Regions from separate parts of the Limosilactobacillus ingluviei str. Autruche 4 genome, predicted to be linked through region 1. Evidence: predicted binding sites of a transcription regulator. Region 1 holds the regulator's gene; the other holds the start of a gene.
What was found. Region 1 encodes HrcA, which represses chaperone genes, less so after heat shock. Its sites were predicted from a motif close to TTAGCACTCNNNNNNNNNGAGTGCTAA; they were not measured.

Region 1 (8,969 bases):
TCAAAGTTTTGCCGCGGAATAATCTTCTTTAACTTGGCCGCAATTTCACGGCCCCGTTCGGCCGCAAAGTCGCGGTGGGTAATGAAGCTCAAGGCATCGACCCGGTCCCCATTCAACAGAATATCGATTTTGACCAGGTCACTTTCCCGGTAATCATCCACTTCGTAATCCAGGGAGGCATACCCGTGGGTACTGGACTTCAATTTGTCAAAGAAATCATAGATAATTTCGGCCAGCGGAATATGGTAAATTACGTTGACCCGGGTATCACTCAGGTATTCCATCGTGTCAAATTGGCCCCGCTTGCGTTGGCACAATTCCATCACCGCCCCCACGTAATCATTGGGCACCATGATTGAGGCTTTGACATAGGGTTCTTTAATGTCCTTAATCGCTGACACATCGGGCATTTCCGCGGGGTTTTCCACCGCCTTGGTGGTCTGATCATGCAGGTCAACGTGGTAGGTTACCGAAGGCGCCGTCGTAATCAAATCCAAATCAAATTCCCGCTCCAGCCGTTCTTGGACCACATCCATGTGCAGTAAGCCCAAAAAGCCGCACCGGAACCCAAAGCCCAAGGCCTGCGAAGATTCGGGTTCAAAGGTCAGGGCCGCATCGTTTAATTGTAATTTTTCCAGGGCTTCCCGCAAGTCATTAAACTTGGCGTTATCCGTCGGGTACAGCCCGGCATAAACCATGGGCGTCATCTGGCGGTAACCAGCCAAAGCGTCACTGGTCGGCTGGGCGGCTGACGTCACGGTATCCCCAACTTGGGTGTCTTTAATGTCTTTAATCGCGGCCGTAATGTAACCGACGTCCCCTGCCATCAAGACATCCCGCGCCAGGGGCTTAGGGGAGTTGATCCCCACTTCCGCCACTTCGTATTCAGCCCCGCTGTTCATTAATTTGATCCGATCCCCCTTCTTAACGGTCCCTTCAAAGACCCGGATCGATAAGACCACCCCGCGGTAGTCATCATACTTCGAATCAAAAATCAAGGCCTTCAGCGGCGCGGCCAAATCACCCGTCGGCGCCGGAACGTCATGGACAATTTTTTCTAAGACTTCGGCGACCCCGACCCCGGTCTTCGCACTAATATCAACGGCTTCATCCGTTTCCAACCCGATTTCATCTTCAATTTGTTGCCGCGTCCCCGCCGGATCAGCGGAAGGCAAGTCTACCTTATTGATAATCGGCAAAATTGCCAGGTCATTATCAAGGGCCAAATATACATTGGCCAGGGTCTGGGCTTCGACCCCTTGTGTTGAGTCCACCACTAACAGGGCCCCCTCACAAGCGGCTAACGAACGTGATACCTCATACGAGAAGTCGACGTGCCCGGGGGTGTCAATCAAGTGGAAAATATAATCCTGGCCATCTTTGGCATGGTAAGTTAACGCCACCGCGTTTAACTTGATCGTAATCCCCCGTTCCCGCTCTAATGGCATGTCATCCAGGATCTGATTTTTCATTTCCCGTTTACTGATCGTATCCGTCATTTCCAAAATCCGGTCTGCTAAGGTCGATTTCCCATGATCAATGTGGGCGACAATCGAAAAATTGCGGATCCGTTTTTGGCGTTCCTTCATTGCTGCTAAATCCATTTCACCAGGCTCACTTTCTTATCGCATTTTCTAACTATTTAGTATACCAAAATTTAACGGACAAAGAAAAAGGGACCGGTTAAGTCCAGTCCCCAATTCAAGTTTAGTCATCAAAGGCATCGCGCAGCTTATCAAAGAAACCGCCTTTGTAACCCTTCACGTCTTCACCAGAAGCCGCCGCGAAGGCCAACAAGGCTTCTTTTTGCCGCTTGTTGAGGTTTTGCGGTGTCTTAACGTGGACGGTAACGTGTTCATCACCGACCCCTTTACCGTTGACAAATGGCACCCCTTTCCCCCGCAAGCGGAAGTTGGTTTCGGATTCCGTCCCGGCCGGAATCTTTAAATCAACATCACCGTGGACGGTCTTAACCTTGATCTTGTCACCAAGGGCCGCTTGGGTAAACGAAATGTCTTGGTCGACATAAATTGTCGTGCCATCCCGCCGGAAGTCCCGACTTGGCGTCACCCGAAAGACAATGTATAAGTCCCCGTACGGGCCACCGTTTTGGCCAACTTCCCCTTGGCCTTGCAAGCGCATTTGTTGGCCATCGTCAACCCCGGCTGGCACCTTCACCTTTAATTCATGCCGTTCACTCACGTGGCCTGCGCCATGACACTTGGTACATTGGTCCCCCGGTTGGACTTCCTGACCGGTCCCATGACAAGTCGGACAAACTTCTTGGGATTGCATCATCCCCATCATCGTTTGCCGTTGATGTAAGATGTAGCCTTGGCCGCCACATTGGTGACAAGTGACCGGACTTTTGCCCGGCTTGGCCCCAGTTCCGTGACAAACGTCGCATTGGGCATCGCGATTGTACTTGATCGTCGTTGCCTTCCCCTTGATCGCGTCCATAAATTCCAGGGTCATCGTGTATTGCAGATCACGTCCTTGTTGTGGCGCCCGCGGATCGCGCCGCCGGCCACCGCCAAAGAGGTCCCCAAAGAGATCAGAAAAATCACCAAACCCTTGCGCACCGCCAAAGCCTTGCCCAAAGCCCTGTCCGCCAAAGCCCCCTTGGGGGCCAGCGGAGCCAAACTGGTCATATTGGGACCGCTTTTGGGCATCACTCAGCGTTTCGTAAGCTTCATTAATGTCTTTAAACTTTTGTTCCGCCCCTGGTTCATGATTGACATCCGGGTGGTACTTCGCCGCTAATTTACGGTAGGCGCGCTTAATTTCAGCGTCCGAAGCATCCTTTTTGACGCCCAAAATGTCGTAGTAATCTTTCTCTGCCATGCTTTTTCCCCTTCAACTTTGCTGTGATCAATTCCGCTGGTCCTCGCACCACAACTTGATAACTCACAAAAGAGGTTGGGTAGCTACTCAACCTCTTTTACCTAGCCGGTCACCAGCTTACTTTTGGTCTGGGTTGACTTCTTCAAAATCACCATCAACCGTCTTGCCATCGTTGTTGCCTTGCCCATTGTCATTGCCAGAAGTTGGGTTGCCTTGCCCCGCTGCCCCGTTTTGTTCTTGGGCTTGTTGGTAAAGCTTAACCGTCAAGTCTTGGATAATCTTGTTTAATTCATCCTTCTTGGCCTTCATGGCTTCAATGTCGTTGGCATCCTTGGCCTTTTGTAATTCTTCCTTGGCGTCCTTGGCCTTTTGAATTTCGTCAGCGGAAACCTTGCCGTCCAATTCCTTTAAGGTCTTGTCGGTTTGGAAGAGCAGTTGATCCGTTTCGTTGCGAACATCGGCTTCTTCCTTCTTCTTCTTGTCGGCTTCGGCGTTGGCTTCGGCATCCTTCTTCATCCGTTCGATTTCTTCGTCGGATAAGCCGGAGTTGGACTTAATCGTAATGTTTTGCTTCTTGTGAGTCCCTTGGTCTTCGGCCGAAACATTTACAATCCCGTTCTTGTCGATATCAAAGGTCACCTTGATTTGTGGCACCCCACGTGGTGCAGGCGGAATATCCGTCAATTGGAAGTTCCCCAGCGTCTTGTTGTCCGCTGCCATCGGCCGTTCCCCTTGCAGAACATGGATATCAACGGCTGGTTGGTTATCAGCGGCCGTGGAGAAGATTTGACTCTTGGAAGTTGGAATCGTGGTGTTGCGGTCAATCAACTTCGTGAAGACCCCACCCATGGTTTCAATCCCCAGGGACAGTGGCGTAACGTCCAGCAGAACCACGTCTTTAACGTCCCCGGTCAGGACCCCACCTTGAACGGCAGCCCCTAAGGCCACGGCTTCGTCTGGGTTGATGGAGTGGTTTGGTTCCTTGCCCGTCAATTCCTTTACCATTTCTTGTACGGCTGGAATCCGCGTTGAACCACCGTTTAAGATCACTTCATCGATGTCAGCGAAGGTCAAGTCCGCATCCTTCATCGCGTTGAGGACTGGTTGCTTGGTCCGTTCCACCAGATCATTCGTCAGTTGGTTGAATTGGGCCCGGGTCAACGTCTTTTCCAAGTGCAGGGGGCCATTTTCACCAGACGTGATAAATGGCAGGCTGATTTGCGCTTCTTGTACCCCGGACAGATCCTTCTTTGCCTTTTCAGCGGCATCCTTCAGCCGTTGCAAGGCCATCTTGTCTTGGGACAGGTCAATCCCGTTTTCAGCCTTAAATTCAGCGACCAGCCAATCCATGATCTTTTGGTCAAAGTCGTCCCCACCAAGGTGCGTGTCCCCGTTCGTGGACAAGACTTGGAAGACCCCGTCCCCTAATTCAAGGATGGAAACGTCAAACGTCCCCCCACCAAGGTCGTAAACCAGGATCTTTTCATCTTTTTCTTGCTTGTCTAAGCCGTAAGCCAACGATGAAGCAGTTGGTTCGTTAATGATCCGCTTCACGTCCAAACCAGCAATCTTCCCGGCATCCTTCGTTGCTTGCCGTTGAGCATCGTTAAAGTAGGCTGGCACCGTGATGACAGCTTGCGTAACCGTGTCGCCAATGTAGTCTTCGGCATACTTCTTCAGGTATTGCAAAATCATCGCTGAAATTTCTTGCGGCGTGTATTGCTTCCCTTCGATGTCAACCGTGTAGCCGGCTTCACCCATGTGGCTCTTGATCGACTTAATCGTGTTCGGGTTGGTAATTGCTTGGCGCTTGGCCACTTCCCCAACTTGAACTTCCCCGTTCTTAAAGGAAACTACGGACGGGGTCGTCCGGCCCCCTTCAGGGTTGGTAATAATCTTTGGTTCGTTACCTTCCATTACGGCAACGGCAGAATTGGTCGTCCCGAGGTCAATCCCGATAATCTTGTTACTTGCCATTTTCTTACCTTCTTTTTTCTAAAATTATTGTGCAACAATCACCATGGCGGGCCGGAGTACCCGGTCCTTTAACACGTAGCCCGCTTGCAGGACTTGGACTACCGTGTCCGGTGTTTGACCATCCGCAACCGGTACTGTTTGAACCGCTTGGGAGGTTTGGGGATCAAACGGCTTGTTGAGCGCGTCGATTTCTGTTACCCCATGGTCCTGCAAAGCTTTTTCCAGGTGATCGTGAACCATTTGAATGCCCTTTTTCAATTGCTGACCGCTTTCGTCGGTCACTTCAATTTCCAAAGCCCGCTTCAAATTATCTAAGACCGGCAAAATCCCCTTAGCGAGGTCTTGCCCATCGTATTTTAACAGTCCTTCGCGTTCCTTGGCAAAACGCTTGGTCATGTTTTGAATTTCAGCTTGGGCCCGCAAGTACTGGTCGTCTTTTTCCGCGACTTGCGCTTGTAAGTCTGCCACTTGCTTGGCCAAGTCCGTTTGTTGCTCTTCTGCGGATGCGGCTTGCGCTTCGGTCGTTGCTTCCTCGGCTTGCGCCGCAGTCTCTGCTGCTTGAGCGGCGGATTGTTGTGCCGCTTGCTTTTCTTCTGCCATCTAACCCCTCCTAGGAATCATAGTAATGATGATAGTAGTTTAACAACCGTTTTGCAAGTTCATGGCGAAAGGCATCCACCAACCCAATCGTGCGGGCATATGACATTTGCGCCGGCCCTAAGACGGCAATGATGCCTTCCCCATATTGATCAACCTGATACTTCGCCGTGATCAGCGCATAGTCATCTAACAACTTATCCTTGGCGATTTCCGAACCAATCTTGACGGTTACCTCATCACCCGCGGTATCCAGATCAATCATTGACGACAAACGCTCACTTTGGTCCAGCAATTCATAAATCGCCTTCATCGCTTTGCCATCCTTATGCTCGTCCATTCCCAAGAGATTAAACCGGCCGCCAACGTAAAAGCGCTCGCCGGCAGCCCGGTTCACCACCGTATCAAAGATCCGCAAGAACCCTTCTGGCTGTGCCAAATACTGGGTCAGCTGCACCGGAATGTCTTGATTGAGGCGCTTGACCACTTCAGTCAGTGGCAAGCCCACCAACTGATCATTAATCAAGCGGATCACTGCTTCCAACGCTTCTGGATCAACGCGTTTGGGAATCGTAAAGGATTGGCTTTCAACTTCGCCACTATCCGTCACTAAAATCCCCAAGACGCGGGAATTCCCCAGGTCCACCAATCGAAACCCACTCAACCGCACATTTTGCTGTTCGGGCTTCAGAGTAAACGCGGTATAGGACGTCAAGTTGGATAAAATCTCTGCCGAATGGGAAACAATTTCATCAATCTTTTGGAATTCCGTCCCCAAGGAATTGTGAATCATTGCCGAATCCGTTGCGGAAATCGTCGCTGGATCCAAGAGGTGATCAACATAATAGCGATACCCCTGCTTGGAGGGCACCCGTCCCGAAGAAGAATGTTCCTTTTTCACCAGCCCTTCATGTTCGAGGACCACCATTTCATTACGAATCGTCGCCGAACTGACTTTAAAAGGCAATACCTCCGCCAAAAGCTTGGAGCCGACCGGTTGACCAGTGACGGTGAACTGACGTACAATCGCCTGGAGGATCAACTCTTGCCGTTGTGTTAGCATCTCATCACTTCCTTTTAGCACTCTTGGTTGCTAAGTGCTAAACACAATTAATAATATACCAACCTCACCGGTAAAAGTCAACAAAAGTCAAAGTATTTGGAGAAATTTTATGTCACAAGAAAAAGCGCGCTATATCAAGCCCCAAAGTGCCGTCGAGGCCATGGAGCTGATTCAAAAGCTCTTTAATCAATACCGTAATGCCCCCCTCACCCAAGAATTACTGACCTACCACCTGAATTTACTGACCCGGCTGCAAACCGACATCAAAACCGCCGCCGAACAAGCCGGCGATCCCAAACTGTTGACGGGCTTGCAAACGATGACGGCAGCGATGCAATCGTGGTCGGGGATTCGCTTTAGCGGGCGGCCCTTTCCCGGGAAGTTGCGCCACTTTAAATTAGACACCGATTCCCACCCGCACTTTAAAACCCAAGTGCACAAGATCAAAGGGACTGCCAGCCACCGTAGTAAGCGGCATTAATAGACTATAAACGCCCAGCCTTCACCACCATGAAAGCTGGGCGTTTGGTTTAAGCGGGTTTCACAATCGTCCAGGTGGCTTCGCCTTGGCGATTGACTAGTTGCAAGCGCAATGGCAAAGCCGCTTGCTGGGCAATACTCAGCGCTTGGGGATGGATTACCTGCGCCCCGGCCGAATGCGCCAATTGTTGATAGGTCAAAGTCGTCGTTAACGTCGGCCCCGTGACTTGCTTTAACCGCAGTGACTTCGCCGGACTCACATCGACAAAAAAATCCAACCGTTGGGCCCCAAAAGCTGCCGCTAAGACCGCCGCCGTAATGTCCGAGCCGCCCACTTCCAGGGTTGTTAATTGTCCCGCCGCATTTTGGCCTTGAAAACCGGCCACCACGACGACCTGCGCAGCGGCGGCAAAGGCCTGCTCAATTGGTTGCTTATCCAAGCGCGCAATTTGGGCTTTTTGATAATGCTCGTTAGTATAGATCCCCGCTTGCGGCCCGGTTAGCCCTACCACGTTTAAGCCTTGCTGACGCATTTCGTTGACCATCAAGGACATCGCAATCACTTCCCCCGTGCCGACCAACTGGGCTAATTCACGCGGTTGTAAAGCACTAAAGTCACCCCCTACCAACTTTTCCAGGCTAGCCGTTGCATACGGTTGGGCGGGTCCCTTAGGGGCCGAAACCACCGCAATTACCCGGTGGCCCGTCGCGAGGACTTCTTTTACCTGACGGATTGCCAATTGGCGGGTCGTCACGTCTTGCATGACCTTGCCACTAAACTTTTGGACAATTAAATTCTCCATCCTGTCATCCCCTTAACTGGTTTTATCCCCATTAAACCCTAAAATTCTAACCACTTTATGGTGCTTTACTTAAGATTCAATTAATCCCCTGAACGACAACCGGGAGGGCGCCACCACATTAGCGATTACGCCCTCCCGGTTAATAACTTTAAGCTAAAATTTGGCGGGCCGCGCGTTCATCCGCGTGCAATTGTGCCACCAGCCCGGCCACGTCAGCAAATTTCTCTTCACCGCGCAACCGTTGTACCCATTCGACTTTCACGTGCTCACCATAAATATTGGCCGCAAAGTCAAAGAGGTAGACCTCAATCGTCTTTTGATTATGCTCGCCAAAGGTCACGTTATAGCCCACGCTGGCCATTCCCGGGTACCAGTGGCCATCAACCCAAAAGCGGACCGCATACACCCCGACGCTTGGCAAGCGCTCCGCCGGATCCCAAGCCACGTTAGCGGTCGGAAAGCCTAAGGTCCGTCCACGGGCAAAGCCATGGACGACAATGCCCGTCGTTTGGTAATGATACCCCAGCAAAGCATTCGCTTCTTGCACTTGCCCTTCGTCAATCAAGTGGCGGATCCGGGTTGAGCTGATTTTTTCCGCCCCCGCACTTTGCTCGGTCACTTCAATTACTTTAAAGCGCCCTGCCGCATAAAAGGGCAGGCGGGCCATGGTCGCCACATCCTTGGGCCCATAAGTGTGATCAAAGCCCGCAACAACGACCACCGCCCCCATGGCCACCAAGTACTGATCCACAAAGGCCTGCGGGGAAAGGGCCCCAAACCGCGCCGTAAAATCGACTAGGTAGACCCGGTCAACCCCTTGTTGCGCCAGCAATTCTAATTTACGCTCCGGCGTGGTTAGATAATGGACGCCCGCCGGAAAAGCTGAGTAGACAATCCCCGGCAACTTGTCATAGGTCAAAACCGCCAGCGGCAAATTTCGTTGCCGCGCTTCAACTTGCGCACGTTGGATCACCGCCTGATGGCCCCGGTGAACCCCATCAAAAAAACCCATTGCCAAGACCACCGGTCCCGCTGGCAATTGATCAGTTTGTAAGGGATGATGAATTCGGTATACTTCCATTGCTTAATCCTCGTCTAAATCAATCATCTTCAATGGCTTGTAGACCGTCCCCTTTAGTTGGTACAAGGCCCGCAGCCGCTGTTGATAAAATAATGCCACTTGCGCGGGCCGTTGGTCAAGACTG
Region 2 (8,969 bases), on a different contig from region 1:
GATTTGATTGTGCACTTGGAGACTTGGACGCCGGATACCCATTTTGATCGCTTGGGTGACCGTGGCGATACCCAAATGATTTTGGATGTTGAAGTGCCAAAGGTTTCCGTACCAGTTAAAACGGGGCGGAACCTGGCGATCATCATCGAATCCGCAGCGATGAACTACCGGGCGGAAACGATGGGGTACGATGCGACCAAGACCTTTGACGAGAACCTAAACCGGTTGATCAAACAAAACTCCCAGGCCAACCAAACTGGGGGCAGCCATGATTAAAGCTGCGCTTAATCCGATCGCTTGGCAGTGGGGCGCTTTGCAGGTCCACTGGTACGGGGTGATTATTGCTACTGGCGTGGTTTTGGCCCTAGTCTTATCAATTCGGGAAGGAAGACGCCAAGGCATTGAAGAAGACGCCTTTTATGATTTCTTGTTGTATGCCTTGCCTGTCGCCTTGGTTTGTGCCCGCTTGTACTACGTGATTTTTCAATGGTCGTATTACCGGTTGCACCCGAGTGAAATTATTGCCATTTGGGACGGCGGGATCGCCATCTATGGGGGCTTGCTCGGGGGCGCTGCCGTGCTATGGTGGTATTGTCGCCGCCAGCGGCGCTCAGCCTGGCAGTTCTTGGATATTATCGCCCCGACGGTTATCATGGCCCAAGGCCTGGGCCGGTGGGGAAATTTCTTTAACCAGGAAGCCTTTGGGGGAATTACCACCAAAGCGGCCTTAATGGCCCAACACTTACCAGCCTGGTTGATTAACCAAATGTATATCGGCGGGGCTTACCGGGTACCGACCTTCTTGTATGAATCGAGTTGGGATCTGACCGGTTTTGTCCTGTTGATGTTGTTGCGGCACCGGCGCCACTTCTTTAAGCGGGGCGAGGTGTTCTTAGCTTACGTGGCCTGGTATGCCTTTGGCCGCTTCTTTATTGAAGGGATGCGGACGGACAGTTTAATGTTGGGGCCGGTGCGCTTTTCGCAGGGCTTGTCCGTGCTTTTGTTTGTCATTGCGTTGGGCGCCGTTGTTTACCGGCGGCGCCAGCGTACGTTGCCATGGTACGCCGCTTAAGCGGAATTGGAGGAAAGAATGATGAAAAAACAGATTGCCGTCTTAGGGGCAGGCTCCTGGGGGAGCGTTTTAGCCAATGTGTTAGCAGAAAATGGCCATCAAGTCCAGTTGTGGTCCCGGAACCCGGATCAGGTGGCTGAATTAAATGAGCACCACACGAACCAAAAGTATTTAGCGGACTTTACCTATCAGCCGGCTTTACACGCGACGACAGACATGGCCGCCGCCGTTACGGGGGCCCAAGTGGTCTTAGTGGTAATCCCAACCAAGGGCTTGCGCCAAGTCAGCCATCAATTAGCCCAAGTATTGGCGGCTAGTGGGGACCAACCGGTAATTGCCCACGCGACGAAGGGGTTGGAACAAGCGACCTACAAGCGGCCGTCAGAAATTTTAGCGGAAGAAATTCCGGCTGCCAACCGGCAAGCGATCGTGGTCCTGTCGGGGCCAAGCCATGCCGAAAGTGTGGCCATTCATGACATGACGGCGGTCACGGCGGCCAGTGAAGACTTGGCCAGTGCCGAATTGTTGCAAAGCCTCTTTAGTAACCAATATTTCCGGGTTTACACCAATGACGATGTGATCGGGGCGGAATTTGGGGCCGCGCTGAAAAACATTATTTCGATTGGGGCGGGCGCCTTGCAAGGGTTGGGCTACCATGACAATGCCCGGGCGGCCTTGATTACCCGGGGCTTGGCGGAAATTCGGCGCTTAGGGGTGGCCTTTGGGGCCAACCCGCTGACCTTCATTGGGTTATCCGGTGTGGGGGACTTGGTGGTGACCGCCACTAGCAAGAACTCGCGCAACTGGCGCGCGGGTTACCAACTGGGTCAGGGCAAGCCGCTCAAGGACGTGATTGAACAAATGGGGATGGTGATTGAAGGGGTCTACACCACCAAGGCGGCCTTCGAATTAGCTCAAAAACGGCACGTTAAAATGCCGATTACCGAAGCGATCTACCGGGTCTTATACGAAGACGAAAACGTCGAAACGGCGATTAAAAACCTGATGAGCCGAGAAGTTACGTCCGAAGTCGAGTAAATATGGTAAAATGGTAGCGCATGCAAATAGATTTACGGAGGGTTAGTTAAATTATGAAACAAGTACGGAAAGCAATTATTCCAGCCGCGGGCTTGGGGACCCGCTTCTTACCAGCCACCAAGGCCTTAGCCAAGGAAATGCTGCCGATCGTGGATAAGCCAACGATCCAATTTATCGTCGAAGAAGCCCGCCAATCCGGGATTGAAGATATCGTCGTGGTCGACGGCAAGAACAAGCGCTCAATCGAAGACCACTTCGACTCCAATCCAGAATTGGAAGACAACCTGCGTTCCAAGCACAAGGACGAAATGCTGAAGTTGGTGGAAGAAACGACCGACATCAACATCTACTTCATTCGTCAATCCCACCCACGGGGCTTGGGGGACGCCGTTTTGACGGCGCGGGCCTTCATTGGCGACGAACCATTCGTGGTGATGCTCGGTGACGACTTGAACAACATCAACGGCAATGGCAACCCGCTGACCAAGGAACTGATTACCAGCTACCAAGAAACCGGGGCTTCTACTTTGGCCGTAATGCGGGTCCCACACGAAGACACCGCTAAGTACGGGGTGATCAACCCAAGTGCTGAAGTTAAGCCGGGGCTTTACAACGTTACCAACTTCGTGGAAAAGCCAGACCCCAAGGATGCCCCATCCGATCTGGCGATCATCGGCCGGTACGTCTTCACGCCGGAAATCTTTGACGTCTTGGAAAACACCAAGCCGGGCAAGGGGAATGAAATCCAATTAACCGATGCGATCAACACTTTGAACAAGACGCAACGGGTCTTTGCCCACGAATATAAGGGGGACCGCTACGACACCGGGAACAAGTTTGGCTGGCTGGAAACCAACATTGAATACGGCTTGAACCATCCGCAAACCAAGGACGAATTGCGCGAATACATTAAGACTTTAGGGGCGAAGTTAGCCGCTGAAGACAAGGCCAAGAAGAAGTAATTAACTAGAAAGCCAACGCTGATTAGGTTCGGCGTTGGCTTTTTTGGAGGAATCAAGCATGTTGTTTACCCAAATTGCCCAAAATAAGCGCAATACCCGTTGGGTGCTGGTCGGCTATGGGCTGCTTTTAATCGCGATCACGATTTTGTTTGCTCAGGTTAGCTGGCAAGTGGCCCTGGGCTTTGCCCTCTTTGGCCTCGGCTATGTTTGGTACTTTTACTACCACGCGACCCGCTATTTAATGCGGGTCACCAATGCCCAGGCGGTCAGCCGCGCGGACGCCCCCGTCTTGTACGAACTCGTTGAAGAACTCTGCTTGGCGGGCGGGCTGCCAATGCCAGCCTTGTACGTTACGCCCGACGAAGAGCCGAATGCCTTTGCGACCGGCCGCGATCCGGAGCACGCTAGCTTAGCGGTCACGGCCGGGCTCTTGGCCATGATGGATCAAGAAGAACTGCGCGGGGTGCTCGGCCACGAATTAGCCCACATCCGTAATTATGACATTCGGGTGACGACGTTGACGGCGGCCTTGGTTCAGCTCGTCTTGTTGACGGGGGTAACGCTGGTCGCCTTTGGCTGGGGGATATTTGCCAGCCGGGTTGGCGGCTGGCTGAAATTGGTTTTGGTGATCTTCGGGGTAGCGGTGATGGGCTTGGGGCTACCCTTGCTGGTGCTGGGCTTTCCCTTAGCCAAGCTGATGTTTTTTGCCCTGTCGCGGCAACGTGAATACTTGGCGGATGCCGGCTCAGCGGACTTAACCCGGGACCCGCGGGGCTTAATTTCTGCTTTGCAAAAGTTGGCGGCCCTGCCCGCCCCGGGAGAGGCAACCAACCTCGTGGTCAACAGCCTGGCCTTTAACGCGGCCCCACCGCAACGTTGGTGGGCCAACTTACTGGCGGATCATCCCGCGCTGGAGAAGCGGATTGCGCGGTTGAAGGCGAGTGCCCAATAGGCTTTTTGAAGACGATAAAAAACGGCTGGCGTGCCGAAATGGTACGTCAGCCGTTTTTAAATTCCCGGATTACTTGAGGCTGTTGCTGTCCATGATCCCGTCTAACAGACCATAGTCAACCGCTTCTTGGGCCGTCATAAAGTTGTCCCGTTCCGTATCTTGTTGGACCTTTTCAAAGGTTTGCCCGGAGTTGGCCGCCAAGATTTCGTTCAGCATCTTGCGGGTCTTCAGGATTTCTTCGGCGGCAATTTGAATTTCGGTTTGTTGCCCTTGGGCCCCACCAGATGGTTGGTGGATCATTACCGTGGAGTGTGGCAGCCCAAAGCGCTTGCCCTTGGCCCCAGAGGAGACCAATACACTGGCCATGGAAGCAGCCATCCCGATCACGATCGTTTGGACATCGGACTTGATGAAGTTCATCGTGTCGTAAATTGCCATCCCGGCCGTAACCACCCCACCTGGGGAGTTAATGTACATGTAAATGTCCTTGGTGGAGTCTTGAGCGTCCAAGAAGAGCAGTTGGGCGACAATCGAGTTGGCCATGTTGTCTTCGATTGGGCCGGATACCATGATGATCCGGTCCTTTAACAGGCGTGAGTAAATGTCATAAGCGCGTTCCCCGCGGGAGGATTGCTCGATGACAGTAGGTACAAGATTCATTTTCTAACCTCCTAATTAGCAGTGGTTAGCGTAGTTTGCTAACTGATAGGAATAGTTTACTCTGTAGGTCAGCAAAGGTCAAATTATTTGGTCAAAAAGCTGACCCCCAATCTTATATTAACCGGTTGACATACGCTGGGAAGTAAAGTATATTATAGGCGTCACCAAAAGAAACCGCTTCCACAAATTTTCAATTGACCATTAGGGCGGTAAGGGCGACGAAAAATTCGTTTTGCGTATTGAAAACGGGTTCACAAACGCATATGATCGTATTATGTAGAAATAAACCCAACTGATTTTGGAAGAAAGAGGTTTTGTATTCATGGCTCACGTATCATTTGACAGTTCAGCGTTGAAGCAATTTGTTCACGATAACGAATTGGGCGAAATGCAAGCAATGGTCAACGCCGCGGACCAACAATTGCGGCAAGGCACGGGTGCCGGGGCGGACTTCCGCGACTGGCTGCACTTGCCAACCGACTACGACAAGGAAGAATTTGCCCGGATTAAGGCGGCCGCTAAAAAGATCCAAAGCGACTCCGAAGTCCTGGTCGTTATCGGGATCGGGGGTTCGTACTTGGGTGCCCGGATGGCCATTGACTTCTTGCACAACAGCTTCTATCAAGCGCAAGCGCCAGCTGCCCGTAAGGCTCCGCTGGTGGTCTTTGCCGGGAACTCCTTATCCAGTTCTTACGTTCATGATCTGATTGAACTGATTGGCGACAAGGACTTCTCGATCAACGTGATTTCCAAGTCCGGGACGACGACGGAACCATCGATTGCCTTCCGGATCTTTAAGGAACTGCTGGTCAACAAGTACGGGGAAGAAGAAGCCAACCACCGGATTTACGCCACGACGGACCGCCAACGCGGCGCTTTGAAGACCGAAGCCGATGCGGCCGGCTGGGAAACCTTTGTGATTCCGGATGGGGTCGGCGGTCGCTACTCCGTTTTGACGGCGGTGGGGCTCTTGCCAATTGCCGCTTCGGGGGCCGACATCGACCAACTGATGGCTGGGGCCAAGGCCGCCGAAGACACCTACGTGGATCCGGATCTGACCAAGAACGAGGCCTACCAATACGCAGCTTACCGCAACATCTTGTACCGGAAGGGCTTTACCACCGAACTGCTGGAAAACTATGAACCAAACATGACGATGTTTGCCGAATGGTGGAAGCAATTAGCCGGTGAATCCGAAGGGAAGGACCAAAAGGGGATCTACCCATCCAGTGCCAACTTTACGACCGATCTGCACTCCTTGGGCCAATACATCCAAGAAGGGCTGCGGAATTTGATGGAAACGGTCGTTAAATTGGATACGCCAAACCATGATCAAGTCATCCCAGCGACCGAATCCAACCTCGACGGGTTGGCTTACCTGGAAGGCAAGAACATGGATTGGGTCAACACCAAGGCTTACGAAGCCGTCGTGGCGGCTCACGTGGCTGGTGGGGTACCGGTCATGACTGTCCACATCGAGAAGGAAGATGCCTTCACCTTGGGCTACTTAATCTACTTCTTTGAAGTGGCCATTGCAATCTCAGGCTACTTAAACGGGATCAACCCGTTCAACCAACCAGGGGTCGAAGCCTACAAGACCAACATGTTTGGTCTGTTGGGCAAGCCGGGCTACGAAGAAGTCGGGGCCAAGTTACGCCAAGAAATGGCTGACAACCAATAATTTAATCACTATGGTTACCGTCTGGGCGACCAGGCGGTAATTTTTCCCAGTTTATGTTAAGCGGTTGCAACACCAGACCAACCGTGAACATGACCCAAGTTAAAGGAGGAAATACTATGTTACTCGGAAGTGTAGAAGCAGGGGGCACCAAGTTTGTTTGCGCGGTCGGCAATGAAGATTACCGGATCCAAGATACGACCCAATTCCCCACCACCACCCCAGAAGAAACCTTGCAAAAGACGATTGACTACTTTAAGCAATTCCCAGACTTAAAGGCAATCTCAGTCGCGTCCTTTGGGCCGATTGAAATCCGCCACAATTCGCCTAAGTACGGCTACATCACCGATACGCCCAAGCCGGGGTGGTCAAACGTCGATTTTGTCGGTACCTTAAAGCAAGCCTTTGATTTACCGATCTACTGGACGACGGACGTGAATGGTTCGGCCTACGGGGAATATGTCCTTTCAACCCTCTTTAACCAAAAGATCAATTCCCTGGTTTACTACACGATCGGGACTGGGGTCGGCGCCGGGGCAGTGATTGACGGTAAGTTTGTCGGGGAGGTTGGCCACACGGAAATGGGCCACATCCGGTTGAAGCGCCACACCGCTGACCTGGACTTTAAGGGGATCTGTCCGTTCCACGGCGACTGCTTGGAAGGGTTGGTCGCCGGGCCGACCTTTGAAGCTCGGACCGGCAAGAAGGGCAAGGACGTACCGCTGACTGATCCCGTTTGGGACATCATGGCGTACTACGTGGCCCAAGCGGCCTTGGATACGACCTTGATGTTCCGGCCAGCCAAGATTATCTTTGGTGGTGGCGTGGTCAGCGAAGCCTTCTTGAAGAAGGTGCGGGCCCAATTCAAGGACTTGTTAAATGATTACGTGGAAGTCGGCGACCTCGACCAATACATCGTGATGCCGCTGGCTAAACACAACGGCTCGGCGACGGTCGGCAACTTTGCGTTAGCCTTGAAGACCTACTTGAATTAAAGACCAGGACGTTAAAAAGGCGTCGGAACCATCAAGTTTGATGCTTCCGGCGCCTTTCAGCTTATTTTTTCATCATTTTGGCGTTGCTTTTAAAGATCAACCACTTCGAGAAGACGTAGTTGGCAATCACTACTAGGACATTGTCAATGACCTTCACAATAAATTGCCCCAACGAGGACGTAAAGCCCAACCACGAGACCCCGATAAAGACAATCGCCATGTCTAATAATAAGGTCAACCCACGGTAGAAGAAGAACTGCACCAGTTCGTCCCAGAAGGCCCGCCAGGTGGTGTATGGGGAGTTAAAGACCCAGACCTTATTGGTAAAGTAAGCCACCAAGACGGATAAGAACCAGGCAATCACGGTCGCCACTTCAAAGTGCCAGTGCAAACCAGTACTCAACCACTGGTAGGAAGCGAGGTTGACGATCGTCGTCACCACGCCCCAAAAGAGGTAGGCGATGATGCTTTTGTACTTCTGCCACAGGGCAGTCAGGGCGGCCATTACTTGCCCGCCGCCTTTTCAACCAGGCTGGCGGCAAAGGCGTCCAGCGTGTCGACGTCGTCACCCTCCGGGGCGAGGTCGATGTGGACGTATTCGGCCCCTTTGGTGGCCCCGGCGCTTTCAAAGGCGGCGCCGAAGTCGTCAACGGCCCGGCAGTAATCATCGGCGTAGAAGGTATCGCCCGAACCGGCGACCCCGTAAATTTTGCCGCTTAAGTCGGCTTCCTTTAGGTCGTCATAAAAGTCCAAGCCTTCTTCTGGCAGGGCCCCTTCGTCGTAAGTGTAGGGGCAGACCACGCAGATGTCGGCGTCCTCAAAATCGGCGACGTCGGCCATCGTGATTTCCTTTTCGTCAACGTCAACGCCGAGGTTTTCCAGGGCGTCGGTGATCAGGTCGGCAACGTCTTCGTTGTTGCCAGTAATTGTAGCAAACACTACCACTGCTTTTGTCATGTTCTTCACCTGTTTCTTTCTTATTCGTAATCAAAGAAAGTATATCACACTCCTTTTTTGGATTCTGGTGATATACTTAAGATTGAAGTTTTATTTTATCTCGTTGGTTGAAAACGGGAATCAAAGGAGTAAGCATTTAGAATGATTAGTTTAAAATCACCGCGCGAAATTCGGGCGATGGAAAAATCTGGGGCTGTCCTGGCCGGGATGCACCTGGGGATGCGCCAAATCATCAAGCCGGGCATTTCCAGCTGGGTCTTAGAAGAATTTGCCCGCAAGTACTTTAAGCAGGCTGGCGCGATTGCCGCCCAAATCGGTTTTGAAGGCTACAAGTACGCCACCTGTGTCAGTGTTAACGACGAAATCTGCCACGGTTTCCCCCGCAAGAAGCTGCTCTTAAAGGAGGGCGACCTGGTCAAGGTTGATACGGTCGTCAACCTCGACGGGGCCTATTCTGATTCTTGCTGGTCATACGTAGTGGGCCAAGCGAGTCCTGAAGTTGCCAAACTGATGGACGTCACCAAAAAAGCCCTCTACTTGGGGATCGACCAGTGCCAAGTAGGCAATCGGCTTGGTGACATCGGGGCGGCAATCCAGCACTACACGGAAGATGAACACGGCTACGGCGACGTGCGCGAATTTGTCGGCCACGGGA

Region 2: clpP (ATP-dependent Clp endopeptidase proteolytic subunit ClpP) is a predicted target of HrcA. The motif match lies at 4,700-4,726, and genes of this name have one in related genera.

Annotation. Positions count from the first base shown of each region.
Region 1 is NZ_HE997173.1:794,801-803,769, forward strand. It holds gene lepA (translation elongation factor 4) at 1-1,604, opposite strand, end outside; gene dnaJ (molecular chaperone DnaJ) at 1,708-2,844, opposite strand; gene dnaK (molecular chaperone DnaK) at 2,962-4,821, opposite strand; gene grpE (nucleotide exchange factor GrpE) at 4,846-5,421, opposite strand; gene hrcA (heat-inducible transcriptional repressor HrcA) at 5,432-6,481, opposite strand; gene BN54_RS03925 (hypothetical protein) at 6,591-6,962, shown strand; gene BN54_RS03930 (amino acid kinase family protein) at 7,012-7,764, opposite strand; gene ribF (riboflavin biosynthesis protein RibF) at 7,913-8,845, opposite strand; gene truB (tRNA pseudouridine(55) synthase TruB) at 8,849-8,969, opposite strand, start outside.
Region 2 is NZ_HE997177.1:53,077-62,045, reverse strand. It holds gene hprK (HPr(Ser) kinase/phosphatase) at 1-276, shown strand, start outside; gene lgt (prolipoprotein diacylglyceryl transferase) at 269-1,072, shown strand; gene BN54_RS09050 (NAD(P)H-dependent glycerol-3-phosphate dehydrogenase) at 1,094-2,110, shown strand; gene galU (UTP--glucose-1-phosphate uridylyltransferase GalU) at 2,164-3,072, shown strand; gene BN54_RS09040 (M48 family metallopeptidase) at 3,131-4,024, shown strand; gene clpP (ATP-dependent Clp endopeptidase proteolytic subunit ClpP) at 4,094-4,684, opposite strand; gene BN54_RS09030 (glucose-6-phosphate isomerase) at 5,007-6,365, shown strand; gene scrK (fructokinase ScrK) at 6,482-7,357, shown strand; gene BN54_RS09020 (GtrA family protein) at 7,419-7,862, opposite strand; gene BN54_RS09015 (flavodoxin) at 7,862-8,314, opposite strand; gene map (type I methionyl aminopeptidase) at 8,456-8,969, shown strand, end outside.